3 regions of the Streptomyces sp. RK9 genome follow, and region 2 is predicted to be linked to each of the others. Evidence: riboswitches for the same ligand, from Rfam matches in the RefSeq annotation. Region 2 holds a riboswitch; each other region holds the start of a gene.

Region 1 (9,336 bases), on a different replicon from region 2:
GCGGGCTCGCTCTTCCCGTTCGTGTTCATCACCATCGCGTGCGGCGCGCTCTCCGGCTTCCACTCCCTGATCTCCTCCGGCACGACGCCGAAGATGATCCAGAAGGAGACGCAGGTCCGGATGATCGGGTACGGCTCCATGCTGATGGAGTCGGCGGTGGCGATCATGGCCCTGGTGGCCGCGTCGATCATCGACCCGGGCCTCTACTTCGCGATGAACGCGCCCGCGGGCGTGGTCGGCGACACCGTGCAGGAGGCGTCGAAGGCCGTCGCGGGCTTCGGATACACCATCTCCCCCGAGGACTTGGCGCAGGCCGCCAAGAACGTGGAGGAGAGTTCGCTGCTCTCGCGCACCGGCGGCGCGCCCACCCTCGCGATCGGCGTCTCGGAGATCTTCTCCAAGGTCACCGGCGGCTCGCTGAAGGCCTTCTGGTATCACTTCGCGATCATGTTCGAGGCGCTGTTCATCCTCACCGCGCTCGACGCGGGCACGCGCGTGGGCCGCTTCATGCTCCAGGACATGCTGGGCAACGTCTACAAGCCCTTCAAGAACATCAGCTGGAAGCCGGGCCTCGTCCTCACCAGCGCCGCCGTGACGGGCCTGTGGGGCTACTTCCTCTGGGTCGGCGTGCACGAGCCGCTCGGCGGCATCAACCAGCTCTTCCCGATCTTCGGCATCGCCAACCAGCTCCTCGCGGCCGTCGCGCTCGCCGTCTGCACCACCCTGCTCGTGAAGTCCGGGCGCCTCAAGTGGGCCTGGATCACGGGCGTTCCGCTGGTCTGGGACGCCACGGTGACGCTCACGGCGAGCTGGCAGAAGGTGTTCTCCAGCGACCCGCGCGTCGGCTTCTTCAAGCAGCGCTCGATCTACCAGGACGCCATCGACGACGGCAAGGTCCTGCCGCCCGCCAAGTCGATGGACGACATGCACACCGTCGTCACCAACTCCACGGTGGACGGCGTCCTTTCGGCCGCGCTCGCGCTCCTCATCGTGATCGTGATCGCCGACGCGCTGCGCATCTGCGTGCGCCACATCCGCGATCCGCTGTCGTCGAAGCTGAGCGAGGCGCCGTTCGAGGAGTCGAAGACGGTCGCGCCCGCCGGTCTTTTCGCGACGAAGGAGGAGAAGGCGGAAATCGCCGCGGCCCAGGAGCGCGAGACGGCGGGCTCGCCATGAGCGGCCCCCTCCTGCGCGCGCTGCGCGGACTGCGGTGGTACGTAAGGGAGTTGACCGACGAGTCCGCGTACGAGCGGTACGTGGCGCACCTCCGCAAAGATCATCCGGACGCCGTCGCGCCGAGCCGCCGCGCGTTCGAGCGGATGCGGACGGACCGGCAGGAGTCGGACCCCCGCGCGGGCTTCCGCTGCTGCTGAGTCCGTCGTTGAGCAGGCACGACGGCACTTCCGGTACCCGTCCGTTATACGGACAGGGGTTCCGTACCGCGAGATCTCTGACTTAGATTTCCCGCACGTTAAGAACGGGATAAGTGAGGGAACGGAGCCGCGGTATGTCAGATGCGCCTGAAGTGCCAGTTGCGCCTGAAGTGAGACAGCCGGTGGTCACGCCGGTCCGCGTGGTCATCGCCCTCTGCCTCGTGGCGCCCTTCGTGGCGATGCTCTGGGTGAGTTCGTACGCGAAGGCCGACCCGACCTTCATCGGGATCCCGTTCTTCTACTGGTACCAGATGCTGTGGGTGCTGATCTCGACCGCGCTCACGATGATCGCCTACCAGCTGTGGCAGCGTGACCAGCGCGCCCGCAAGGCCATCGAGGAAGGTGCGTCCCGGTGAACGACGGCGTGAACGGCGTCGCGCTCGCCGTCTTCATCTTCTTCTTCCTCGCGGTCACCGTCATGGGCTTCCTGGCGTCCCGCTGGCGCCGGGCCGAGAACGAGAACAGCCTCGACGAATGGGGCCTGGGCGGCCGGTCGTTCGGGACCTGGGTGACCTGGTTCCTGCTCGGCGGCGACCTCTACACCGCGTACACCTTCGTCGCCGTCCCGGCGGCGATCTACGCGGCGGGCGCGGCCGGCTTCTTCGCCGTGCCGTACACGATCCTCGTCTATCCGCTGATCTTCACCTTCCTGCCGCGCCTGTGGTCCGTCTCGCACAAGCACGGGTACGTGACGACGTCGGACTTCGTCCGGGGCCGCTTCGGCTCCAAGGGTCTTTCGCTCGCCGTGGCGGTCACCGGCATCCTCGCGACGATGCCCTACATCGCGCTCCAACTGGTCGGCATCCAGGCCGTCCTGGACGTGATGGGCGTCGGCGGCGGCGAGGACACGAACTGGTTCATCAAGGACCTGCCGCTGCTCATCGCCTTCGGCGTGCTCGCCGCGTACACCTACTCGTCCGGGCTGCGGGCGCCCGCGCTGATCGCGTTCGTGAAGGACACCCTGATCTACATCGTGATCGTGGTGGCCATCATCTACATCCCGATCAAGCTCGGCGGCTTCGACGACATCTTCAGCGCGGCCAATGAGAAGTTCTCCGCGACGAACGAGGCCACCGGCAAACCCGTCGGCTCCCTGGTCCCGGGCGACGCGGGCACCTGGACCTACGCGACCCTGGCCCTCGGCTCCGCGCTCGCCCTCTTCATGTACCCGCACTCGATCACGGCGACGCTGTCCTCGCGCAGCCGCGACGTGATCCGGCGCAACACCACCATCCTGCCGCTGTACTCGCTGATGCTCGGCCTGCTCGCGCTGCTCGGGTTCATGGCGATCGCGGCCGGAGTGAAGGTCGAGAACGGGCAGTTGGCGATCCCGCAGCTGTTCGAGGACATGTTCCCGGACTGGTTCACGGGCGTCGCCTTCGCGGCCATCGGCATCGGCGCGCTCGTCCCGGCCGCCATCATGTCCATCGCGGCCGCGAATCTCTTCACCCGCAACATCTACAAGGACTTCATCAGGCCCGACGCGACACCCGCCCAGGAGACGAAGGTCTCCAAGCTGGTCTCGCTCCTGGTGAAGGTGGGCGCGCTCGCCTTCGTCCTCACCATGGACAAGACGGTCGCCATCAACTTCCAGCTCCTCGGCGGCATCTGGATCCTGCAGACCATGCCCGCCCTGGTCGGCGGCCTGTTCACGCGCTGGTTCCACCGGTGGGCGCTGCTCGCGGGATGGGCGGTCGGCATGATCTACGGGACGGTCGCCGCGTACGGGGTCGCCTCGCCGACGCAGAAGCACTTCGGCGGCTCGTCCAAGGAGATCCCGGGCATCGGTGAGATCGGCTACATCGGCCTGACCGCGTTCGTCCTGAACGTCGTCGTGACCGTCGTCCTCACCTTCGTCCTGCGGGCCGCGGGCGCCCCCGACGGCGTCGACGAGACGTCCCCGGAGGACTACACCGCGGACGCCGGCGACAAGGGCGTGGCGGTCGAACTGCCGAAGGTGGGTGCCGGGCACTGACGCCCGGGGCCCCGGCCCCGCCTGGAGGCCGCCGCGTCCCCGCCCGGGGCGCGGCGGCCTTCGCCGTGCCGCCTCCGGCCCCGAACCGGCGTACGAAAGAATGGGCCCATGCCGCGCACTCACCTCCTGCTCCCCGCCGCCCTGCTGCTGCTCGCGCCCCTCGCCCTCACCGGGTGCGGCACCGAGACCGCCGGGTCCGAGAACAGGGCCTCCGAGGACGCGGGCTCCGGCGCCGGATCGACGCCCTCCCGGGCCGACCTGGAGGACCGCGCCCGCGCCGCCCAGACCCGGACGGCGCACGTGTACGTGACCGAGGCCGACGGGTTCACGCTGGCGGAGCAGTCCGTGGGCGTCCTCGGGGACGACGGCTTCCAGGCGGTGTACGTGGCGAGGAAGGGCGGCGCGCAGATCAAGGTCGGCGTGGAGCGGGGCACCGTCGACGACACGTCCTGCCGAGGCCTCCACCCGCCCGCGAAGCGCTGCGAGAAGGACGGCAAGGGCTGGTACCGCACGCCGGGCCCCGGCGCGCCCGACAGCACCGACGCGTCCGGCTCCTGGCACGCGTACGCCCGCTCCGAGCACGGCCTGCGCATCCAGCTCTCCGCCGACCCCGCCCTCGTGGACCGCGACACGCTGCGCGCCGCCGCCGAGGAGGCGCACCGCGCGGACGCGGCCGAGCTGGACGCCGTACTGCCGAAGAAGACCTCCCCCGCGACGCCGGTGGAGCGCGGCGACATCCCCCGCGACGGCGACGGCGCGCCCCAGGACCCGCCGGGCGCGGGTGGCTGAACGCCCCCTCGGAATGCCACGCCCCGCCCCCGAGTTGAGGTTCAGGGCGCCCCGTCGCGCGACAGCGCCACTACCCTCCGACACAACATCTAGGGGTGGCACCGAAAGCCAGCACAAGATGTATGCTCGTCCTCGCTGTCGCCGCAGGGGAATCCGGTGCAAGTCCGGAACTGTCCCGCAACGGTGTACTGGTACGCATTTGTGCGCTCGCGCCCGCAACATGCGCCGGTGAGTCCGACGACCTGCCGACAGCGCACCTGGACCGTCCGGTCCCGGTGCCAGAGACGTCCGGGCCTCGCGGAATGGGTTGGTGGACGCGGAGTCGCCCCTGCGCGGGCGCGTCCGTGCCGTCCTGCCCCCTCGAAGGCCCAGAGCCGAGCGAGGGAGAGCACCACGTGACCATCGCGCCCGCCGAACCCGCGTCAGCGCAGGCCGCCGAGCAGGCCGAGGCCCAGCAGGCCGCGCAGACCACCGACGGACCGGGGACCGCCCTGCTGCGCGTCCTGACCGACCTCACCGCCGACCTCCCCGACGCCGACCCCGGCCGGGTCGCCGCCGCCGCGCTGCGCGGCCGTTCGGCGAAGGCCGACGAGGTGGAGCTGCGGGAGCTCGCGATCGAGGCGGCCGCCGGCCTCATCTCCGAGGACCCCGCGTACTCGCAGCTCGCGGCCCGGCTCCTGACCATCGGCATCCGCGAGGAAGCCGCCTCGCAGGGCGTCACGTCGTTCTCCAAGTCCGTCGCCGTCGGCCACCGCGAGGGCCTGATCGCGGACCGCACCGCCGAGTTCGCCACGCTGCACGCGGAGCACCTCGACGGCCTCGTGGACGCCGCGCTCGCCGACGGCGCCGACCGCCGCTTCGGCTACTTCGGCCTGCGCACCCTGCACAGCCGCTACTTGCTCCGGCACCCGATCACCCGCAAGGTCGTCGAGACCCCGCAGCACTTCATGCTGCGCGTGGCCGCCGGTCTCGCCGAGGACGCCTCCGAGCGGGCCCTGGACGAGGTCGCCGCGCTCTACCGCCTGATGAGCCGTCTGGACTACCTGCCGTCCTCGCCGACGCTCTTCAACTCCGGCACCCGGCACCCGCAGATGTCGTCCTGCTACCTCCTGGACTCGCCGCTCGACGAGCTGGACTCGATCTACGACCGCTACCACCAGGTCGCGCGGCTCTCCAAGCACGCCGGCGGCATCGGGCTCTCGTACTCCCGTATCCGCTCGCGCGGCTCCCTGATCCGCGGCACCAACGGGCACTCCAACGGCATCGTGCCGTTCCTGAAGACGCTCGACGCCTCCGTCGCCGCCGTGAACCAGGGCGGCCGCCGCAAGGGCGCCGCCGCGGTCTATCTGGAGACCTGGCACTCCGACATCGAGGAGTTCCTGGAGCTGCGGGACAACACCGGCGAGGACGCCCGGCGCACCCACAACCTGAACCTGGCGCACTGGATCCCCGACGAGTTCATGCGCCGCGTCGCCGCCGACCAGCCGTGGTCGCTGTTCTCCCCGGCCGACGTGCCCGAGCTCGTCGACCTGTGGGGCGAGCAGTTCGACGCCGCGTACAAGAAGGCGGAGGCGGCCGGTCTCGCGCAGAAGACCATCCCCGCCCGTGAGCTGTACGGCCGGATGATGCGCACCCTCGCGCAGACCGGCAACGGCTGGATGACCTTCAAGGACACCGCCAACCGCACGGCCAACCAGACCGCCGAGCCCGGCCACACCGTCCACTCCTCCAACCTCTGCACGGAGATCCTGGAGGTCACGGACGACGGCGAGACGGCCGTGTGCAACCTGGGTTCGGTGAACCTGGGCGCGTTCGTCGACACGGCGAGCGGCGACATCGACTGGGAGCGGCTCGACGCCACCGTGCGCACGGCCGTCACCTTCCTCGACCGCGTCGTGGACATCAACTTCTACCCGACCGAGCAGGCCGGGCGCTCCAACGCCAAGTGGCGGCCCGTGGGCCTCGGCGCGATGGGCCTCCAGGACGTCTTCTTCCAGCTGAAGCTGCCGTTCGACTCGCCCGAGGCGCGCGCCCTTTCCACCCGCATCGCCGAGCGCATCATGCTCGCTTCGTACGAGGCGTCCGCCGACCTCGCCGAGCGCCCCCAAGCACCTTCGACAGGCTCCGGTGCAGGGGGGACCCCCATCGGCCCCTTCCCCGCCTGGGAGAAGACCCGCACCGCGCGCGGCGTCCTGCACCCCGACCACTACGACGTCGAGCTGACCTGGCCCGACCGCTGGGCGGCCCTGCGGGAACGTATCGGCAGGACGGGCATGCGCAACTCGCTGCTCCTCGCCATCGCGCCGACCGCCACCATCGCGTCCATCGCGGGCGTGTACGAGTGCATCGAGCCGCAGGTCTCCAACCTCTTCAAGCGCGAGACCCTGTCCGGCGAGTTCCTCCAGGTCAACTCCTACCTGGTGCAGGAGCTGAAGCGGCTCGGCGTGTGGGACGCGCAGACCCGCGAGGCGCTGCGCGAGTCCAACGGCTCGGTGCAGGGCTTCACCTGGGTCCCCCAGGACGTCCGCGACCTGTACCGCACGGCCTGGGAGATCCCGCAGCGCGGCCTCATCGACATGGCCGCCGACCGCACGCCGTTCCTGGACCAGGCGCAGTCCCTGAACCTGTTCCTGGAGACGCCGACCATCGGCAAGCTCTCCTCGATGTACGCCTACGCCTGGCAGCGCGGCCTGAAGACCACGTACTACCTGCGCTCGCGCCCGGCGACGCGCATCGCCCGCGCGGCGTCCGGCCAGGCCGCCGCCGCTGCCCCCGTCCCCCAGCAGGTGACCGACCCCGAGGCGATCGCCTGCTCCCTGGAAAACCCCGAGTCCTGCGAGGCCTGCCAGTAATGTCCCAGTCCGACCTGCACACCACCACGACATCTGGTGAGAAGAACCTGCTCGACCCCGGCTTCGAGCTGACGCTCCGCCCCATGCGCTACCCGGACTTCTACGAGCGCTACCGCGACGCGATCAAGAACACCTGGACCGTCGAGGAGGTCGACCTCCACTCGGACGTGGCCGACCTGGCCAAGCTCACGCCCGAGGAGCAGCACCTGATCGGCCGTCTGGTCGCGTTCTTCGCGACCGGCGACTCGATCGTGGCGAACAACCTCGTGCTCACGCTGTACAAGCACATCAACTCCCCCGAGGCGCGGCTCTACCTGAGCCGGCAGCTGTTCGAGGAGGCCGTGCACGTCCAGTTCTATCTGACGCTGCTCGACACCTACCTGCCGGACCCGGACGACCGCGCCGCCGCCTTCGCGGCCGTGGAGAACATCCCGTCCATCCGGGAGAAGGCCGAGTTCTGCTTCAAGTGGATGGACTCGGTGGAGAAGCTGGACCGCCTGGAGTCCCAGGCCGACCGGCGCAGGTTCGTGCTGAACCTGATCTGCTTCGCGGCGTGCATCGAGGGCCTGTTCTTCTACGGTGCCTTCGCGTACGTCTACTGGCTGCGCAGCCGGGGTCTGCTGCACGGCCTCGCGACCGGCACCAACTGGGTGTTCCGCGACGAGACGATGCACATGAGCTTCGCCTTCGAGGTCGTGGACACCGTCCGCAAGGAGGAGCCGGAGCTGTTCGACGACCGGCTGCAGCAGCAGGTCACGGACATGCTGAAGGAGGCGGTCGACGCCGAGCTGCAGTTCGCGCGCGACCTGTGCGGTGACGGCCTGCCCGGCATGAACACCGAGTCGATGCGCGAGTACCTGCAGTGCGTCGCCGACCAGCGCCTCCAGCGCCTCGGCTTCGCGCCGGTCTACGGCTCCGAGAACCCGTTCTCGTTCATGGAGCTGCAGGGCGTTCAGGAGCTGACCAACTTCTTCGAGCGGCGCCCCTCGGCGTACCAGGTCGCCGTGGAGGGCTCGGTCTCCTTCGACGACGAGTTCTGAGCGAGGTCCTGAGCCGGGACCCGGACCGGGTCCTGAGCCGGGCTCCGGCTTGAGAGCTGCTGCCCTCGCTCGGCCTCGCGCAGCTGGCGGTCGATCCGCCGGTCGTGCGCGTGGCCGATGAGCGAGGGCAGCGCCATGAGCAGGAAGACTCCGAGGACGGCCAGCGTGTTGAGTGCGTCGTGTGCGTTCATGACATCCACTCTCGCGCCGGCCGTCCTTCGCCGTCAGTGGCAGGACTGTCGTACGACCTCGATTTCCTGCCAGCCCTGCGGCACACTGGCAGGATGCTGACCAACGTGGCCGCCGTCGTGCTCGACGGCGTGCACCCCTTCGAGCTCGGCGTCGTGTGCGAGGTGTTCGGCCTCGACCGCAGCGACGAGGGGCTTCCCGTGTACGACTTCGCGGTCGCCTCCGCCGAGGGCCCCGTGCTCTCCACCCACGCCGGGTACTCGATCACCGCCGCGCACGGCCTCGACCGCCTGGAGGAGGCCGACCTCATCACCGTCCCGGCCGGCGACTCCTACGTCACCCGGGAGTTCCCGCCCGACCTGCTCGACGCCCTGCGCCGCGCCGCCGACCGCGGCACCCGGGTGCTCAGCGTGTGCACGGGCGTCTTCGTGCTCGCCGCCGCCGGGCTGCTCGACGGGCGGCGGTGCGCCGTGCACTGGCGGCACGCCGATGAGCTGAAGCGGCGCCATCCGCGCGCGATCGTCGAACCGGACGTGCTCTATGTGGACGCGGACCCCGTCATCACCTCCGCGGGCACCGCCGCGGGCATCGACGCCTGTCTGCACCTGGTCCGCAAGGAGAACGGCACGGAGGTCGCCAACGCCATCGCGCGCCGGATGATCGTCCCGCCGCACCGCGACGGCGGCCAGGCCCAGTACATCGAGCGGCCGCTGCCCCGCACCCGCTGCGACACCGTCGGCGAGGTGCTCGCGTGGATGGAGCGCCATCTCGACCGGGAGCTGACCGTCGACCAGCTCGCCGCCCGCGCCCATATGTCGCCGCGCACGTTCGCGCGCCGCTTCCAGCAGGAGACGGGCACGACGCCCTACCGCTGGCTGCTGCGCCAACGCCTCCTTCACGCCCAGGAGTTGCTGGAGGCGACGGACGAGACGGTGGACGCGATCGCGGGCCGCGCCGGATTCGGGAACGCGGCCGCGCTGCGCCATCAGTTCGTCCGCGCGCTCGGCACCACACCCAACGCCTACCGTCGGACGTTCCGCGGGCCCGGGGCCGACTCG
Region 2 (9,336 bases):
ATCGCGGCGAGCCCCGCGATCCAGGCCCCCTCCAGAGCCCGGAACTCCGGCCCGAGGACGACTTCACCGTCCGGGCCGAACTCGATCCCCGCGTCCGACGCCCGCATCGCCGCGGGCAGCGCGTCGACGAACGTGTCGACCCCGAAGGCCAGCCACGGCTCCGGCAGGACGGCCTGCAGACACCGCACGATCCCGGACTTCCCCGAGCTGGAACCACCATTGAGAACGATCACCTGGGTTTTCACGGCGCCACAGTAGGCACACGTCGACACCGCACCAAACGAATTCCACCGGCGGTCAGTGCTGGACGAGGCCCCCCACCGCGACCGGCGCCACATGCCCGGTCGGCGGCTCCGTCCGTGCCAGCGCGAGACCGACGTCGACCAGCGACGACCGCCGGAGGCGGGCGACCTCGGGGATCGGGGTCCAGCGTGACTCGGCGATCTCGCCGTCCGGCTCGGGGCGGAGGTGGCCGCCGGTGACGCGGCAGCGGTAGAAGACGCCGACGTTCTGGTGGTCGGGCAGGCCGGGCGCGCGGTCCGAGGCGGGGATCACCCGTGAGTCCACACCCAGGAGGCGTTCGACCACCGCGTCGCAGCCCGTCTCCTCGGCGACTTCCCGGATCACCGCGTCGAACGGGTCCTCCGCGTGCTCGACCCTGCCGCCCGGGAGCGTCCAGTTGGACACCCCGCTCGGCGACACGTGCCGGGCGAGAAGCACCCGGCCGTCCTCGACGCACACGGCGTACGCCGCGAGCCGGAAACTCATCCGATTCCTCCTGCTGGACGCCGATACGACGTCCGTACTCTGCCTGAGATCGGCCCTCGGCGGCGCGAGGGGGCGGGGCCGGACATCTGTGGGTGCTCCGGCCCCGCCGCCCGGATGGAGGTCAGGACTTGGGCAGTTCACCCCGGACCGTGCGCGCCGCCGCGACCAGGTTCTCCAGTGAGGCACGGGTCTCGGGCCAGCCGCGGGTCTTCAGGCCGCAGTCCGGGTTGACCCACAGGCGCTCGGCGGGGATGGCCTCAAGTCCCTTGCGGAGCAGGGCCGCGGCCTCGTCCGTGCCCGGCACGCGCGGGGAGTGGATGTCGTAGACACCGGGGCCCGCCTCGCGCGGGTAGCCGTGCTCGGCCAGTTCCCTGGCCACCTGCATGTGCGAGCGGGCCGCCTCCAGGCTGATGACGTCCGCGTCGAGGTCGTCGATGGCCTGGACGATGTCGCCGAACTCGGCGTAGCACATGTGGGTGTGGATCTGGGTGTCGGGCCGCACCCCGCTGGTGGTGAGGCGGAAGGACTCGGTGGCCCAGTCCAGATAGGCCGGGCGGTCGGCGGACCGCAGCGGCAGCGTCTCGCGCAGCGCGGGCTCGTCGACCTGGATGACCGAAGTGCCCGCCGCCTCCAGGTCGTTCACCTCGTCGCGCAGGGCGAGGGCGACCTGGCGGGCGGTGTCGCCGAGCGGCTGGTCGTCGCGGACGAAGGACCAGGCGAGCATGGTCACGGGCCCGGTGAGCATGCCCTTGACCGGGCGCTCCGTCAGGGAGTTGGCGTACGACGTCCAGCGCACCGTCATCGGCTCGGGCCGGGAGATGTCGCCGGCCAGGACCGGCGGGCGGACATAGCGGGTGCCGTACGACTGGACCCAGCCGTGCTGTGTGGCCAGGTAGCCGGTGAGCTGCTCGGCGAAGTACTGCACCATGTCGTTGCGTTCGGGCTCGCCGTGCACCAGGACGTCGATGCCGGTCTTCTCCTGGAAGGAGATGACCTCGCGGATCTCGTTCTCGATGCGCTGCTCGTACCCGGCGGTGTCGATGCGCCCCGCGCGCAGGTCGGCGCGGGCCGCGCGCAACTCCGTGGTCTGCGGGAACGAGCCGATGGTGGTCGTGGGAAGCAGCGGCAGGCCGAGGTGGGCGCGCTGGGCGGTCGCCCGCGCGGTGTACGGCTGCGAGCGACGGCCGTCGGCGTCGGTGACGGCCGCGGCCCTGGCCCGGACGGCCGGGTCGTGGGTGATCGCAGAACCGGCGCGCGAGGCCAGGTCGGCCCGGTTGGCGGCGAGTTCGGCGGCGATGGTGTCCGTACCCTGCGCGAGGCCCTTGGCCAGGGTGACGATCTCGCCGGTCTTCTGCTGGGCGAACGCGAGCCAGCGCAGGATCTGCGGGTCGATGTCGCGCTCGGCGGCGGCGTCGATCGGGACGTGCAGGAGGGAGCAGGAGGCGGCGACGTCGACCCGGTCGGCGAGGCCCAGGAGCGTCCCCAGGGTGGCCAGGGACTTCTCCAGGTCGTTGATCCAGATGTTGCGGCCGTTGACGACACCGGCGACGAGGCGCTTGCCGGGCAGGCCGCCCACTGAGGCGAGCGCGTCGAGGTTGGCGGCGGCCGCGTCCGTGAAGTCGAGGGCGAGCCCGTCGATCGGGGCCTTCGCCAGGACCGGCAGGGCGTCGCCGAGCCGGTCGAAGTAGGAGGCGACGAGCAGCTTCGGCCGGTCGGTGAGGGCGCCGAGGTCGCGGTAGGCGCGCTCGGCGGCGTTGAGGTCGGCCGGGGTGCGGTCCTGGACGAGGGCGGGCTCGTCGAGCTGCACCCATGCGGCGCCGGCCGCGCGCAGGTCGGCGATGACCTCCGCGTACACCGGAAGGAGCCGGTCCAGGAGGGTCAGCGGCTCGAAGTCCGCGGCGACGCCCGGGGCGGGCTTGGCGAGCAGCAGATACGTGACGGGGCCGACCAGGACCGGACGGGCGGCGAGGCCGAGCGCGAGGGCCTCCTTCAGCTCGGCGACCTGCTTGGTGGAGTCGGCGCTGAAGACGGTGTCGGGGCCGAGCTCCGGCACGAGGTAGTGGTAGTTGGTGTCGAACCACTTGGTCATCTCGAGCGGCGCCACGTCCTGGGTGCCGCGGGCCATGGCGAAGTAGCCGTCGAGGGCGTCGGCGTCGACGGCGGAGCGGTGCCGCTGAGGAACGGCGCCGACCATGACACTCGTGTCCAGGACGTGGTCGTAGTACGAGAAGTCGCCGGTCGGCACCTCGTGGACACCGGCCGCCGCGAGGCGCTGCCAGGTGGAGCGGCGCAGCTCCGTCGCGGTCTCCTTCAGGGCTTGTGCGGTGACGCGGCCCTTCCAGTACCCCTCGATCGCCTTCTTGAGTTCACGGCCTGCGCCCTGACGGGGGTAGCCGTACACGGTGGCCCGTGCTGCCGCGGCTGCGGACTTCGCTGTCACGGAAATCTCCTTCGCGAGATGACTCCTGAGAATCCCGGGACGGGACACGGACGCGAAGGGATGACGAACAGGACGGACCGCACACACGCCACTGGCACGGTGCTCCGCCTGTATGCACGCCGACCCGCCCACGAGGTCACCGGGATATCCGCACGCGATCGGTCACGTACGGGCAACGGGCAGGTCTTCGGACTCGCGGGCACGTCCGCCGAGGCGGACACCTACTGACCGTCGCTTCCCGGATCCGCGGCCGGATCCAGTGCTCATGACGGTGGTCGTTCCCACTCACCGCTGCGGGGCAGTCCCGGATTCCCACCGGGTTCCCTCTTACGACGCGCCTGCCTGGCGGACAGGGCGAACCAGCTGCACGCGTCAGATTAGAGGGTGGACGCGCTCCTGGGCAGCGGTGTTCACATTCCGGAACGTGAGATGAGACACGGGTCGGGGTCGTTTGGGCGCACGCCCGCACGGCCCCGACCTCGGCACGTCCTAGTGGAACTGCTCTTCTTCGGTGGAGCCGGAGAGCGCGGTGGTGGAGGAGGCCGGGTTGACCGCGGTGGACACCAGGTCGAAGTAGCCGGTGCCGACCTCGCGCTGGTGCTTGACGGCGGTGAAGCCGTGCTCCTGCGCGGCGAACTCCTTCTCCTGCAGGTCGACGTACGCGGTCATGCCGTGGTCGGCGTAGCCGCGGGCGAGGTCGAACATGCCGTGGTTGAGGGAGTGGAAACCGGCCAGGGTGATGAACTGGAACTTGTAGCCCATGGCGCCCAGTTCGCGCTGGAACTTGGCGATCTGGTCGTCGTCGAGCGCGGCCTTCCAGTTGAAGGAGGGCGAGCAGTTGTAGGCCAGCATCTGGTCGGGGTGCTCGGCGTGGAGGGCCTCCGCGAACTCGCGGGCCTGGGCGAGGTCGGGGGTGCCGGTCTCGACCCAGATGAGGTCGGCGTACGGGGCGTAGGCGAGGCCGCGCGCGATGACGGGGGCCATGCCGTTCCGGACCCGGTAGAAGCCCTCGGCGGTGCGCTCGCCGGTCACGAACTCGGCGTCGCGCTCGTCGACGTCGCTGGTGAGGAGGTTGGCGGCGAGCGCGTCGGTGCGGGCCACGATCAGGGTCGGCACATCGGCGATGTCGGCGGCGAGGCGGGCCGCGTTGAGGGTGCGGACGTGCTGGGCGGTGGGGACGAGGACCTTGCCGCCGAGGTGGCCGCACTTCTTCTCGGAGGCGAGCTGGTCCTCGTAGTGGATGCCGGCCGCGCCCGCCGCGATCATCGCCTTGGTCAGCTCGAAGGCGTTCAGGGGGCCGCCGAACCCGGCCTCGGCGTCGGCCACGATCGGGGCCAGCCAGTCCACGGCGGAGTCGCCCTCGCTGGTGGCGATCTGGTCGGCGCGCAGCAGCGCGTTGTTGATGCGGCGGACCACCTGCGGCACGGAGTTGGCCGGGTAGAGCGACTGGTCGGGGTAGGTGTGCCCGGCCTGGTTGGCGTCGGCGGCCACCTGCCAGCCGGACAGGTAGATCGCCTGCAGCCCCGCCTTGACCTGCTGCACCGCCTGGCCGCCGGTCAGCGCGCCGAGGGCGTGCACGTAGTCCAGCTCGTGCAGTTGGCGCCACAGCCGTTCGGCGCCGCGCCGGGCCAGGGTGTGCTCCTCGCGGACGCTGCCGGACAGCCGCACGACGTCCGCGGCGCTGTACGTGCGCTCGATCCCCTGCCACCGCGGGTCGGTCGCCCACCGCCGCGCGAGCTCCTCGGCCGTCGCCGTCGTCGTCCCTGCCTGTGCCATGACCGTCTCCCGGAGATTCGTGAACTGTGCGAACATCTGGCACTGAGTGCCTGAACAATCTGGGGTGCGGCCCACCGGATCCGTGCGTGGACAGGTGAGCAATGCTGCCGAGTCGGGCGGAAGGGCCGGGATCTCCGACGTCAGGGCTTGAGTTCGCGCCCCGGTTCCGCTCCGCCCGACGGAGTCCGGCGGGCCGCGGTTCGACTGTGGCATCGGCACTCAGTGCCAGCAAGCGAGGAGGCGTGCCAACTTCTGCGAATCTTCCGCAGCGGTTCTGCCAACTCTGTTAATGCTGGCGGGGCGAGTCTGCGTGACTACGATCGCGGGCGTGCCCGACAGGAAGGGAGCCTCGGATGAGTGAGTCGGACGGGAGCCACGAGTGAGCAAGACGTACGCGGGAGCGCGGCTGCGACGCCTGCGCGAGGAACGCCGCATGAGCCAGGCCGACCTGGCCAGGACCCTCGCCATCTCGCCGAGCTATCTGAACCAGATGGAGCACGACTCCCGCCCGCTCACGGTGCCCGTACTGCTGCGCCTGACCGAGGCGTTCGGCGTCGACCCGGGCTTCTTCTCCGAGCGCGACACCAGCAGGCTGGTGGCCGACCTGCGGGACGCCCTCACCGGAGAGGTCTCCACCGGCCAGGTGTCCGCGACCGACCTCTCCGACCTCGCCTCCCGCATGCCCGCCGTGGCCACGCTCCTGGTCGACCTCGGCCGCCGCAACCAGCGCCTCACCGAGCAGCTTGCCGAAGCCGCGGAGGGGCGGGGTCCCGGCCCGGTGGCGCAGCCGCGCTCCGCCCACGAGGAGATCCGCGAGTTCTTCTACCGGCGCCAGAACTACCTCCACGACATCGACCTGGCCGCCGAGCAGTTCGCGGCGGAGATAGGCATCCGCCCCGGCGAGGTCGTCCGCGTCCTCTCCAAGCGCCTCGCCGACCACCACGGCGTGCGCCTCGCCGCGGACTCCGACGAGCTCCTGCACCACTACGACCCCGCGGCCCGCGTCCTGCACCTCTCCGGCCGCCTCCGCCCCGGCCAGCAGGCGTTCCGCATGGCCACCCAGCTCGCGCTCCTGGAACACACCGACCAGGTCTCCGCCCTCGCCTCGGAGGACTTCGCGCCGGACTCCGCGGCCTGGCCGCTGGCCCGCATCGGCATCGCCAACTACTTCGCCGCCGCCCTGATCCTGCCCTACCGTCGCTTCCACGCCGCGGCCGAGGAGTTCCGCTACGACATCGAGCGGCTCTGCGACCACTTCGGCCTCGGCTACGAGACGATCTGCCACCGCCTCAGCACCCTCCAGCGGCCCCGGCTGCGCGGCGTCCCGTTCTCCTTCGTCCGGGTCGACCGCGCGGGCAACATGTCCAAGCGCCAGTCCGCCACCGCCTTCCACTTCTCCCGCGCGGGCGGCACCTGCCCGCTGTGGAACGTGTACGAGGCGTTCGCCGCGCCCGGCCGCATCCACGTCCAGGTCGCGGCCATGCCCGACGGTCAGCGCTACCTGTGGACCGCCCGCGCGCTCACCCGGCACCGCGGCGGCTGGGGCGAGCCCGGCAAGACCTTCGCCATCGGCCTCGGCTGCGAGATCCGCCACGCCTCCCGGGTCGTCTACTCCGACGGCCTCGACCTCGACAACACCTCGGCCGCCGTCCCCATCGGCATGGGCTGCCGCCTCTGCGAACGCACCGACTGCCCCCAACGGGCCGTGCCCCCGCTGGACCGCAGCCTCGCGATCGACGAGAACAGCAGCACCTTCGTGCCCTACCCGGTGGTGGGGGAGCGGCAGGGCAGGGCCTGACGGGTCAGGCGTCGCCCGACGTCACGACCGGATAGGGCACATACGTCCGGCGGTCCGGATCGACCGCGAGGCGCCCGCCGGCCGGGGGCCGGGCCCGCTGGGCGCAGTCGCGGCGCTCGCACAGGCGGCAGCCCAGGCCGATCGGGGTCGCCGCGCGCGGGTCGTCCAGGGCGACGCCCTCCGCGTAGACCAGGCGGTGCGCGTGGCGCAGCTCGCAGCCGAGGGCGACGGCGAACTCGGCGCGCGGCGCGTGGTGTCCGGCGCCGCCCCGGGTGACCGTGCGCGCCACCCAGAAGTAGCGCTTGCCGTCGGGCATCTCGGCGGCCTGGGTGAGGATCCGGCCGGGCGCCGAGAACGCCTCGTACACCGTCCACAGCGGGCAGGTGCCGCCGAGCCGGGAGAAGTGGAAGTCGGTGGCGGACTGGCGCTTGGAGACGTTGCCCGCGCGGTCCACGCGCAGGAACGAGAAGGGCACCCCGCGCCGCCCGGAGCGCTGGAGGGCGCTGAGGCGGTGGCAGACCGTCTCGAAGCCGACGCCGAAGCGCGCCTGGAGCAGCTCGATGTCGTAGCGCAGCTCCTCCGCGGCGGCGAGGAAGGCCGCGTACGGCATCAGCAGGGCACCGGCGAAGTAGTTCGCGAGGCCGATGCGGGTCAGCGCCGCGGCCTGCGCGGACGTCGGCCCGGCCGCGTCGACCAGTGTGTCGAGCAGCGGGCGGTGCTCCAACAGGGCAATCTGGGTGGCGAGTTGGAACGCGCGCTGGCCCTCGGTGAGCCAGGGGGAGAGGAGCAGGAGGCGGCTCGTCGGGTCGAAGCGGCGGGCGTCCGCCGCGCGTTCGGGTGCCGCTCGCACCACCGTGACGTGATGGTGGTCGGCCAGGCGCCGCTCCAGGACGTCGGTGGCCGGGCGGGACGGTTCGAGACCCCAGTCCCGGGCCGCGCGTTCCGCCGCGCTGTCGAGCGGTTCGAAATGGTTGTGGTGGGCGTAGAAGAAGTCGCGGACCTCGTCGTGCGGTTCGGCCGGGGGCAGGGCGACGCCCGGCGCGTCGGCCGAGGCGAGCGCGGCGACCTGCTCGGCCGCGTCCCGGTAGCGGTGGTGCAGGGCCACCAGGGCGCGGGCCACCTCGGGGTGGTCGCGGGCCACCTCGACGGCCTCCTCCGGGGTGGCGGTGACGCCGGTGGCCTCGTCGCTGAGGGCGGCCCGGAGGTCGGTGGCGAGCCGTTCCTCCGCCGCCTCCGAGAAGAACTCCGGTTCCACGCCGAGGACGTCGGCGATGCGCAGCAGGACCGGCGCGGTCAGCGGGCGCTGGCTGTGCTCGATCTGATTCAGATAGCTCGTGGAGATGCCGAGCGAACGGGCCAGTTCGACCTGGTTCATGCCGCGCTCGGCGCGCAGCCTCCGCAGCTTGGCGTGCGCGTAGATCTTCCGTGCGGGAGGCCGTGCCATGCGTGCCGCGCTCCTTCCCCGCGGGCGGTGCCCGAGCGGTCCGTTGTTGCGAAGTTACCATCCGCATCTTTCGCAGAATTCGCAGTTTCACAGCGAACGGCGGTACGGATTTCGCAGGTTGGAGCCGTCGCCCGCGCGCCCTGGGACGGGAATGATCGGCACGGAAGGCGCGAACCCCCGGACCCGGGCGGTTCCGCTCGGCCGCACACCGCGAGGAGCCCCGTGATCGACCATCAGGTACGCGTCCACCCCAGCGCCGACCGGCTGCCCCGCGAGGAGCAGCTCGCCTGGAAACTCGCCGCCGTCGCCACCGGCACCCAGGAGGCCGCCGACCTGGACCCGGAGGCCGCCGCCATGGCCGTCAACCGGGTGATCGACAACGCCTCGGTCGCCCTGGCCGCACTGCTGCGCCGACCGGTCGCCGTCGCCCGCGCCCAGGCCACCGCACACCCGGCGACCGCCCCCGGCGCCACCGTCTTCGGCAGCCCCACCCGCGTGCCACCCGCGTGGGCGGCCTGGGCCAACGGCACGGCCGTTCGCGAACTCGACCTCCACGACACGTACTTGGCGGCCGACTACTCCCACCCCGGCGACAACATCCCGCCGCTGCTCGCCGTCGCCCAGCACACCGGCCGCTCCGGCGCCGATCTGCTGCGCGGCATCGTCGCCGCGTACGAGATCCATGTCGCGCTGGTCAAGGGCATCTGCCTGCACGCGCACCGCATCGACCACGTGGCGCACCTGAGCGCGGCCACGGTCTGCGGGCTCGGCGCGATGCTGCGGCTGCCCACGCCGACCGTGCATCAGGCCGTCGGGCAGGCGGTGCACACCACGACCGCGACCCGGCAGTCCCGGAAGGGCGAGATCTCCAGCTGGAAGGCGTTCGCCCCCGCCTTCGCCGGGAAGGCGGCGATCGAGGCCGTGGACCGGGCGATGCGCGGAGAGGACGCGCCCGCGCCGATCTACGAGGGCGAGGACGGCTTCCTCGCCTGGATGCTCGACGGGCCCGAGGCCGCGTACACCGTCTCGCTGCCCGGTCCCGGCGAGGCGCGCCGCGCGATCCTCGACACCTACACCAAGGAGCACTCGGCCGAGTACCAGGCGCAGGCG
Region 3 (9,336 bases), 2.5 Mb from region 2:
GCTCGAGGTCACAGTGACCCGTCGCGGTGTTCTGGAAGCTGCCCATGGCCCCATTGAAGCAGATGAGGACGGGTTCGGCGGATCCCTCTCGCACGTTGATACGACCCCTTGGCGGCGCGTGGCCCGAAACGACCCGCTGTGCGGCGGAAGTTGGGGGACGCGTTCGGGGCGCCCACCTCGCGGGCGGGCGCCCCGAACGAAATCCGGCAGACCGTACGGAACGGTTCGGACCGGTCAGACCTGACCGGCCTTCTCCAGCGCCGCGCAGCAGGTGTCGACGAGCAGCCGCGTCACGACGTACGGGTCGACGTTGGCGTTCGGACGGCGGTCCTCGATGTAGCCCTTGCCGTCCTTCTCGACCTGCCACGGGATGCGGACGGACGCGCCGCGGTCGGAGACGCCGTAGCTGTACTCGTTCCACGGGGCGGTCTCGTGCAGGCCGGTGAGGCGGTCGTCGATGCCCGCGCCGTAGTTCTTGACGTGGTCCATCGGCTTGGAGCCCTCGCCGAGCGACTCGCACGCCGTGATGATCGCGTCGTAGCGCTCGCGCATGGCCTTCGTGGAGAAGTTCGTGTGCGCGCCCGCGCCGTTCCAGTCGCCCTTCACCGGCTTCGGGTCGAGCGTCGCGGAGACGCCGAAGTCCTCGGCGGTGCGGTACAGCAGCCAGCGGGCCACCCACAGCTGGTCGGAGACCTCCAGGGGGGACAGCGGGCCGACCTGGAACTCCCACTGGCCCGGCATCACTTCGGCGTTGATGCCGGAGATGCCGAGGCCCGCCTTCAGGCAGTTGTCCAGGTGCGCCTCGACGACGTCACGGCCGAAGATCTCGTCCGCGCCGACGCCGCAGTAGTAGCCGCCCTGCGCCGCCGGGAAGCCGCCCTCGGGGAAGCCGAGCGGGCGGGCGCCCTTGAAGAACGTGTACTCCTGCTCGATGCCGAAGATCGACTCCTGCGCGGCGTACCGGCCTGCGACCTCGGCCAGCGCGGCACGCGTGTTCGACGCGTGCGGCGTCATGTCGATGTCCAGGACCTCGCACAGGACGAGGATGTCGTCGCCGCCGCGGATCGGGTCCGGGTAGCTGGCGACCGGCCTGAGCACGCGGTCCGACGCGTGGCCCTCCGCCTGGTTCGTGGACGAGCCGTCGAAGCCCCAGATCGGCAGGTCCGCGACGGTCGCGGTGCGCTGGGAGTCCGCCAGTATCTTCGTCTTCGAGCGAAGCTTGGCCGTCGGCTCGGTGCCGTCGATCCAGATGTACTCAGCCTTGAAGGTCACGGGCTTCATCCTTTGACGCTTGGTACGGCGCAGACGTGCGGGTGCTGCGGGCCGTGGTGATGCTGCGCAGACTGCCAACCCGCGATTTCCCGTCCGTTGCCCGTTTGTGAACCCCGTGTTACCTGGGGTGGGGGTGACGGGGGTCACCTCGCGGGGGCGCCCCCGGCTGGGCCCAGGCCTACTTGATCACCGCGTTCGCCACAGCGATCCCCACCCCGATCGCCGCATCCGCACCCCCGACCAGCACAGCCGCCCCCCGCCGATACCCCACCCGCAGCGCGGCGAACGTCCCCCACCCGAACAGCAGCGCGGCGTTCAGCATCAGCCCCGCACACGTGACGTCCGCCTCGGCCCACCCCATCGCCCCGGCGGTGACGAGGAGCGCGACCGTGGGCCAGCAGGCGATCACGACCGGCCACTCGTCGGCCAGCGCCCAGGCGAGCTGCCGCCACCGGTGCAGCCCGCTGCCGGGCCGATGCGTGGCCATGTGGTGGGCGTAGCCGTGCGCGAGGGCGGCGGTGCCGGCGGTGACCATGACCCAGGCGGCGTCGTAGTACGGCGTGTAGGGGGTGCCCTCGGACTGCAGGGCGGCGAGCAGCGCGCTCGCGAGGACGGTGCCGTACACGCCCCCGGACAGCCAACTCCGCACGATGCGCTCCTTCCTCCGGACGTCCTGCGTGCCGCAGATGGAGCGCTCAACCCTATGGGCCGGTATGTAACGTTTTGCCTGCTACGGCCGATCGGTTGCCGGTCGATCGGGGACGGGCCGATCGCATACCGGCCGACGACCGAGGACCGGCTACCGCGACATCGCGTCCCGCACCGCCTCCTCCGACCGCCCCACCACCGCCGTCCCGTCCTCCGCCGTGATGATCGGCCGCTGGATCAGCTTCGGGTGGGCGGCGAGCGCCTCGATCCAGGCGTCGCGCCCGGACGCGTCGCGCGGCCAGCGCGCGCGGTCCTTGAGGTCGAGCTCCTTCGCGGCGGCCTCCTGGGTGCGGGTGATGTCCCAGGGCTCCAGGCCGAGGCGGTCGAGGACGGCGCGGATCTCGTCGGGGCTCGGCACGTCCTCCAGGTAGCGTCGGACGGTGTACGTGACGCCCTCCTCGTCGAGCAGGGACAGCGCGCTGCGGCACTTCGAACAGGCGGGGTTGATCCAGATCTCCATGGCCCACACGCTAGCGCCGCGCGCCCGCACACCCCGTCGGTGTTCGAATTCGGCGAGTCCCACGCGCACCTCGCGGAACTGCCGTGACGGAGCGGCAAGTTCCCTGTCCACCTGCGGGTTTGGCGATCCGCGTGGACTGCTGATTGTCAGTGGTGGGCAGTAAACTGGTAGCAATGTTCGAAGGGGCCGCGAGGGCTCCTGAACGCGACAGGAGGATGCCTGTGCCCGCTGCCGCACTGCCGTCGAAGCCCGGTGTCACCCGCACTCGTAACGCCGCCGCCCCGCGTCCCGCGCGCAGGTCGCGCGCCCCGCGCCCGGACCACCCCACCCTCTGCGACGTGCCGTACGTCCCGCTGGAGAAGCGCCCCCTGCCCCCCGGCCGCCCCCGCGACTGGTACATCACGCACAACCGCCGCCTCAAGGCCATGCGCCTGGCCATCGCCCTGCTGGACGCGGGCGTCCTGATGCCGAACCAGGCGAGCAACGTCCGGATACGCACCATGGCGGAGACGGTGGGCATCCACCCGCCGTCGGACACCACCTGCCACATGGTGCGGGCCCTGATGCGCTACAGCCGCTGACGCGGACCGGGGCCGCGCCGCACCCGGCGCGGTCCGCCCGTTTCGCGACGGGGTGGAAGCGGGGAGAGGCCCCAGGGGGCCCACCCGCCCCACCCCGTCCCCTCTCTTGCCCATCTCCCCGCCCACGGAAGCGAGCCCCCGTGCCCAAGACCGTCAGCGTGTTCACCCTCGGCGGCACCATCTCCGCGCAGGGCGGGGACCACACCCGTCTCACCGGCGCCCAGACCCTGGCCGCCGCCCCGGTCCCCGCCGGGGTGGACATCGAGCTGCACGACGTCCGCCGACTCCCCGGATCCTCCCTGGCGCTGGCGGACCTCGCCGAGCTGGCCGGGCGGGTGGACGAGGCCACCGCGGCGGGGCACGGCGCGGTCGTCGTGCAGGGCACCGACACCCTGGAGGAGACGGCCTTCCTGCTCGACGTGGTCTGCGCGCCCCGCGAGCCCGTCGTCGTCACGGGCGCGATGCGCCGCCCCGACCTGCCGGGCGCGGACGGCCCGGCGAACCTCGCCGCGGCGCTCGCGATCGCCGCCGACCCGGACTGCCGCGGCCTCGGCGTGCTCACGGTCCTCGCCGACGAGATCCACGCCGCCCGGCACGTGCGCAAGACGCACACCACGTCCGTGGCCACCTTCGCCTCACCGGGCGCGGGCCCGCTCGGCCGTGTCGTGGAGGGCGTCCCGCACATTCTGCTGCGCCCCGTACAGCCCACGGTGGAGCGGCCGTTGCGGCTCCGCGCCCCCGCCCGTGTCGCCCTGCTCACGCTGTCCCTCGGCGACGGCGGCGAGCTTCTGGAGGCCGTGGACGACCGCTTCGACGGCCTGGTCGTCGCCGCGTTCGGCGCGGGCCACGCGCCGCAGTGGCTGGTCGAGCCGCTGGCCGCCGCGGCGGCGCGGATGCCCGTCGTCCTCGCCTCGCGCACGGGTGCGGGCCCGCTGCTCACCGAGACCTACCGCGGCCCCGGCTCGGAGTCCGACCTGCTGGCCCGCGGCCTGATCTCCGCGGGCCAGCTCGACGCGCCCAAGGCCCGCCTGCTCCTGCACGCACTGCTGGCCGACGGCGCGGACCGGGCGGCGACGGCCGCGGCGTTCGAGCGGCTGCGGGCCGGATAGCCCGGGGCTGTTGGCGGCGGCCCCGGTCGCACGGGGGGAGCCCCTGGGTCGGCTGACCCAGGGGCTCCCGTTGTGCACAGCGGGCCGTTCCGCTCAGCCGATCTGCTCCGGCGTCACCGTCAGCCACCGCTTGTCCGCCGTCACGGGCTGCCCCAACTCCCGCTGCCGTGCCGCGTTCTTCCGCTTCATCCCGTCCAGCTGCTTCATGTAGCTGTCCTTGCGGTTCACCCACACGCGCACACCGCCGTTGCGCACGTCCGCCGAGTGGAACAGCATCGGGCCGTCGCTCACGGGGGTGTCCCCGGCGACGAGGACCGGCTTCTTCCACTCGTCGATGTACGTGGAGATGGCGGCGGGCTTGCCCTGGTACCAGGTCAGCGGCGCCCACAGGTTCGGCGTCAGCTCGTACTTGGCGAGCCGCGCCCGGTCCTTCGGGCCGAACCGGCCCTCGGCGATCTCCTTGCGGGAGCTGGTCACCCGCCCCGTCCTCGGGTCCTGGAGCTGCAGGCCGACACCGATGACGTTCTGCGGCCTCACGCCGTACCCGTACTTCGGGTCGGCGAGCACCATCCGCACCAGGTCCTCGCTGGCCGCGCTCACCACGTACACCTCGATGCCGTGCGCGCGCAGCGACTTGTACAGCTCCCGCATGCCGGGGAAGAACTCCGGCCGCTCCACCTCGGTCTTCGTGACCTTGCCGTGCTCGTCGTAGTACGTCGCCGGGATCGGCTTGTCGTACGCGAGGAGGTCGTCCACGTACCCCTTGAGCTTCTTCAGCGTGAAGCCGGAGAAGATCTGCGCCGCCCACGGGTAGCAGACCTGGTCGTCGACCTCGCAGAGCCGGTTGTAGTAGCTGTACAGGCTCTCCTTGTGCGTGGCCGTGTCCTTGAACGGGATGACCTTCAGGGACGGGGCCATCGACGCGCGGCTGAGGACGCCCTTCATCTCCAGGAACGGAAGGAGCGACTCCTCCAGGTCGTGGCGGTACGTCGTGTTGTCCGCGTCGAAGACGGCGTACGCGCCCTTGCCCTCGTTCTTCGCGATGACCTTGCCGAGCTTCGCCGCCACCGGCTTCGGCCAGTGCTTGAGGTCGGCCGCGGCGGCACGGGCGGCCGGGGTGGGCGCCTCGCCGTCCGCCGCCTTCGCGTCCGCCGCGCTCGGCCACAGCGCGCCGCCCGCGAACACCGCCGCCGCCAGCGCCCCCGCCGCTCCGACGACCGCCAGCCTGCCCCTTGCTCGAATTGCCATGGTTCCCGTTCCCTGAGAGCGCTGCGCCGACCCGTCCGGAGCGGCGCGCCATGCTACGAGGACCAGGTGCCCGATTCCCATGATCGAGGTCACCGTGCGTGCCGGGCATGGGACGGACGGACGCGGGTAGCCGCACCGGACGACAGGCCCGCCCGCGCCCGCGCACAATGGCTTCATGGGCCCCACGGCTACGGACACCGAGGTGAGGGACGGCGACACCGCCTCCCGCGAGTTCGTCCGGGCCGCGCCCCCGCCCGGCGGTGCGGTCGTGTCCGCCGTCGGCTACCGCAGCCAGGGGCAGCGCCCCGCCCTGCACCGCGGCCTGCCGTCCCCGTACCTCACGCTGATCTTCTCCCTCGACGGCCCCGTCACCACGGGCCGCACCCCGAGCCAGGCGACCGGACCCGACGCCGTCCGCACGGACATCGTCGTCGGCGGCCTCCACCAGAGCCCCGCCTACGTCGTCCAGCCCGAGCACGAAGCCGGCATCCAGCTCGCCGTGCACCCGCTCGCGGCCCGCGCGCTCCTCGGCCTGCCCGCCGCCGAGCTGGCCGGACAGCTCGTCACCGACGGCACCGACGTCCTCGGCCGGGTCGCCGCCGACGTCCGCGAACGCCTCTGCGAGCAGGACACCTGGAGCGACCGGTTCGCCTTCCTCAACGCCTACTTGGCCCGCCGCGCGGCCGACGCGGAGCACGCCGGGACGGTGCGGCCCGAGGTCGGCGAGGCCTGGGCCTGGCTCGCCCGGCACCGCGGCGCGGGCACCCTGCGCGGCCTGTCCGCGCACGTCGCCCTCAGCGAACGCCGCCTGTCGGCGCTGTTCCGCGCCGAGACCGGCGTCACCCCGAAGCAGGCCGCCCGCCTCATCCGCTTCCAGCACGCGAAGGCCGCCGTCGTCCGCGTGGTCGCCGCGGGCGCGCGCCCCGACCTCGCCCGGATCGCCGCCGACCGCGGGTACTACGACCACTCCCACCTCGTCCGGGACTTCCAGCAGTACACGGGCCTGAGCCCCAGCGCCTGGACGGCCGAGGAGTGCCGGAATATCCAAGCCGGGGGGCACGGGGGCGGCGAAGACTGGGACGCATGAACAGCAACGAGAACCCGCAGAACGCGCAGAGCACGCAAACCGGCCAGACCGGTCAAGCCACCGCGAACCGTCGCCCGGCCGACGTCTGGGCCACCTTCCAGGCCCAGGACGCCCCCGCCCTCATCGACTTCCTCGTCGGCACCGTCGGCTTCCTGCGCACCGCCGTGTACGAGGACGGCGGCCGCGTCGCCCACGCCCAGCTCGACTGGCCCGAGGGCGGCGGCGTCATGCTCGGCAGCCATGACCCGAAGTCCGCCGAGTGGTGCCTGCAGCCGGGCACGTTCGGCGCGTACGTCGTCACCGACCACGTCGACGACCTCTACCTCCGCCTCACCACCGCGGGCGTGAAGGTGATCCGCGAGATCGAGGACCAGCCGTACGGCAGCCGGGAGTTCGCGATCGCCGACCCCGAGGGCAACAAGTGGTCCTTCGGCACCTACCGCGGTGAGCCCCGCCCCGACCAGGGCTGATGTCGTACCGGAGTGATAGCTTGCGGACGCCAGTCGTACCCGCACCTGGGTCGGGGAATCCGGTGGGAATCCGGAACTGACGCGCAGCGGTGAGGGGGACGGGCGGGGCCAGCGGCCACTGGGAGTCCACGGACCCCCGGGAAGGCGGCCCCGCCCGGACGAACCCGAGTCCGAAGACCTGCTGGCACCGCCGTCCGCACGGGCGGCGGAGTTCGCAGACCAGGCTCCGCGCATGAGCCCTGAGACTCGGGAAGACGTGTGCCTTCGACCACGCGGCGCGCTCGCCGCACACCCCTCACCGCCCTGCTGGGTGCGGGCCTCCTCCTGCTGACCGCGTGCGGCGGCGCACCGACGAAGACGTCGGACAAGGCGCGCCCCGGCTACCCCGTCACCCTCACCACGTGCGGCGAGAAGACCAAGGTGCAGGCTCCGCCGAAGCGGGCCGTCTCCCTCGACCAGGGCTCCACCGAGATCCTGCTCTCCCTCGGCCTGGCCGACCGCATGGTGGGCACCGGCACCTGGACGGACCCCGTCCTGAAGGGCCTGGAGAAGGAGAACGCCAAGGTCCCGCGGCTCGCCGACCGCTACCCGTCGCTGGAGAAGGTCCTCGACGAGGAACCCGACTTCGTCAGCGCCTCGTTCCTCTACACCGTCGGCAAGGGCGGCGTCGCCGACCGCGCCAAGTTCACCGAACTCGGCGTCCCCGTCTACGTCTCGCCGACCGACTGCGCCGGCAAGGACAACGCCGGTGACGACGACGGCACCCGCACCAAGACCCTCACCATGGACACCGTGTACGGCGAGATCCGCGACCTCGCCCGCGTCTTCGACGTGCAGAAGCGCGGCGAGAAGCTGATCGCGGACCTCAAGTCCCGGGCCGCGAGGGCCGCCGGGTCCGTCGACGCCTCCGACACCACCCTCATGTACTGGTTCGCCAACTCCGAGGCCCCCTACATCGCGGGCTGCTGCGGCGCCCCCGGCGTCATCACCCGCGAACTCGGCGTGCAGAACGCCTTCGCCGACACCCGCGAGGAGTGGCCCCAGATCAACTGGGAGACCATCGCCGACCGCGACCCCGACGTCCTCGTCATCGGCGACCTCACCCGCAGGTCCCAGTCCGCCGAGTCCGCCCGCCAGAAGATCAAGTTCCTGGAGTCCAACCCGGCCACGAAGAACCTCACGGCCGTGAAGAAGAAGCGCTACGTCCTGCTCAGCGGCCAGGCCCTGAACCCGAGCATCCGCACCGTCGACGGCATCGAACAAGTCGCGGCGGCGCTGCGCGAGTTCGGCCTGGCGAAGTGAGGGGCGCCGCGGGCGGCCGGCTGCGCGTCGCGCTGCGCGGCGGACTCCTCGCCCTGGCCGGACTCGCGGTCCTGTTCCTCTCCGTCGCCGTGGCCGTCACCATCGGCCCCGCCGACATCTCCGTGCCCGACGTGTGGTCGGCCGTGGCGGCCCACCTCGGCTGGGGCGAGGCGGAGCTGACGCCGATCCGCGACGGCATCGTGTGGAACCTGCGGATGCCGCGCACGGTCCTCGCGGCGGTGTGCGGCGCGGGCCTCGCCGTGTGCGGGGCGGTGCTCCAGTCGCTCCTGCGCAACCCGCTCGCCGACCCGTTCGTGCTCGGTGTCTCCTCCGGGGCGTCCACGGGCGCCGTCGCCGTCGTGGTCCTCGGCGTCGGCGGGGGAGCGCTCACGGTGTCGGCGGGCGCGTTCATCGGCGCCGTCGTGTCGTTCGCGCTCGTCCTGCTGCTCAGCCACACCCTCGGCGACACCACGGACCGGGTGGTCCTCTCCGGGGTCGCCGCGATGCAGCTCTTCTCCGCGCTCACCTCCTTCGTCGTCCTCACCGCCGCCGACGCGGAGACCACCCGCGGCGTGCTGTTCTGGCTGCTCGGCTCGCTGAGCGGCGCGGCCTGGACGGACGTCTGGACGTGCGGCGCGGTGCTCGTCGTCGCGCTCACCGTGTGCCTGCTGCACGCCCGCACGCTGGACGCGTTCGCCTTCGGCCAGGACGCGGCGGCCACCCTCGGCGTCCACGTGGGCCGGGTGCGCGTGCTCCTCCTGTGCACCACGGCGCTCCTGACGGCGGCCCTGGTCAGCAGCGCCGGGGCGATCGGGTTCGTGGGCCTGGCGCTGCCGCACGCGGCCCGGGCGGTGGTGGGCGCGGGCCATCCGCGGCTGCTCCCGGTGACGGCGCTCGCGGGCGCGGTGTTCCTGATCTGGGTGGACACCCTCGCCCGCACGGTCCTCGACCCGCAGGAGGTCCCGGTGGGGGTGGTCACGTCACTGATCGGCGTACCGGCGTTCGTGGCGGTGCTGTACCGGACGCGGAGGAGCCGATGACGTACGAGAAGCCCGTGACGCGCGAGGATCCGACGGCGCACGAGAAGTCGACGGCGTAC

What was found. A riboswitch is a leader RNA that binds a small molecule or an ion and turns the genes downstream of it on or off. The one in region 2 is predicted to bind cobalamin.
Region 1: it holds a riboswitch for cobalamin, as region 2 does, so the genes downstream of both, AB6L24_RS31560 (ribonucleoside-diphosphate reductase subunit alpha) here and metE (5-methyltetrahydropteroyltriglutamate--homocysteine S-methyltransferase) in region 2, are expected to answer to the same signal.
Region 3: it holds a riboswitch for cobalamin, as region 2 does, so the genes downstream of both, AB6L24_RS08545 (ABC transporter substrate-binding protein) here and metE (5-methyltetrahydropteroyltriglutamate--homocysteine S-methyltransferase) in region 2, are expected to answer to the same signal.

The regions. Positions count from the first base shown of each region.
Region 1 is NZ_CP173704.1:2,537,908-2,547,243, reverse strand. It holds gene AB6L24_RS31585 (carbon starvation CstA family protein) at 1-1,176, shown strand, start outside; gene AB6L24_RS31580 (YbdD/YjiX family protein) at 1,173-1,373, shown strand; gene AB6L24_RS31575 (DUF3311 domain-containing protein) at 1,508-1,789, shown strand; gene mctP (monocarboxylate uptake permease MctP) at 1,786-3,408, shown strand; gene AB6L24_RS31565 (hypothetical protein) at 3,517-4,197, shown strand; cobalamin riboswitch at 4,303-4,462, shown strand; gene AB6L24_RS31560 (ribonucleoside-diphosphate reductase subunit alpha) at 4,593-7,049, shown strand; gene AB6L24_RS31555 (ribonucleotide-diphosphate reductase subunit beta) at 7,049-8,089, shown strand; gene AB6L24_RS31550 (hypothetical protein) at 8,002-8,280, opposite strand; gene AB6L24_RS31545 (GlxA family transcriptional regulator) at 8,374-9,336, shown strand, end outside.
Region 2 is NZ_CP173703.1:4,629,849-4,639,184, forward strand. It holds gene cpt (chloramphenicol phosphotransferase CPT) at 1-245, opposite strand, end outside; gene AB6L24_RS19035 (NUDIX hydrolase) at 298-768, opposite strand; gene metE (5-methyltetrahydropteroyltriglutamate--homocysteine S-methyltransferase) at 890-3,208, opposite strand; cobalamin riboswitch at 3,369-3,587, opposite strand; gene aceA (isocitrate lyase) at 3,698-4,984, opposite strand; gene AB6L24_RS19050 (short-chain fatty acyl-CoA regulator family protein) at 5,364-6,782, shown strand; gene AB6L24_RS19055 (short-chain fatty acyl-CoA regulator family protein) at 6,787-8,226, opposite strand; gene AB6L24_RS19060 (MmgE/PrpD family protein) at 8,449-9,336, shown strand, end outside.
Region 3 is NZ_CP173703.1:2,154,401-2,163,736, forward strand. It holds gene glnII (glutamine synthetase) at 235-1,272, opposite strand; gene AB6L24_RS08510 (hypothetical protein) at 1,451-1,921, opposite strand; gene AB6L24_RS08515 (arsenate reductase family protein) at 2,072-2,440, opposite strand; gene AB6L24_RS08520 (hypothetical protein) at 2,662-3,021, shown strand; gene AB6L24_RS08525 (asparaginase) at 3,162-4,130, shown strand; gene AB6L24_RS08530 (haloacid dehalogenase-like hydrolase) at 4,224-5,378, opposite strand; gene AB6L24_RS08535 (helix-turn-helix domain-containing protein) at 5,554-6,465, shown strand; gene AB6L24_RS08540 (VOC family protein) at 6,462-6,935, shown strand; cobalamin riboswitch at 6,949-7,136, shown strand; gene AB6L24_RS08545 (ABC transporter substrate-binding protein) at 7,194-8,237, shown strand; gene AB6L24_RS08550 (FecCD family ABC transporter permease) at 8,234-9,277, shown strand.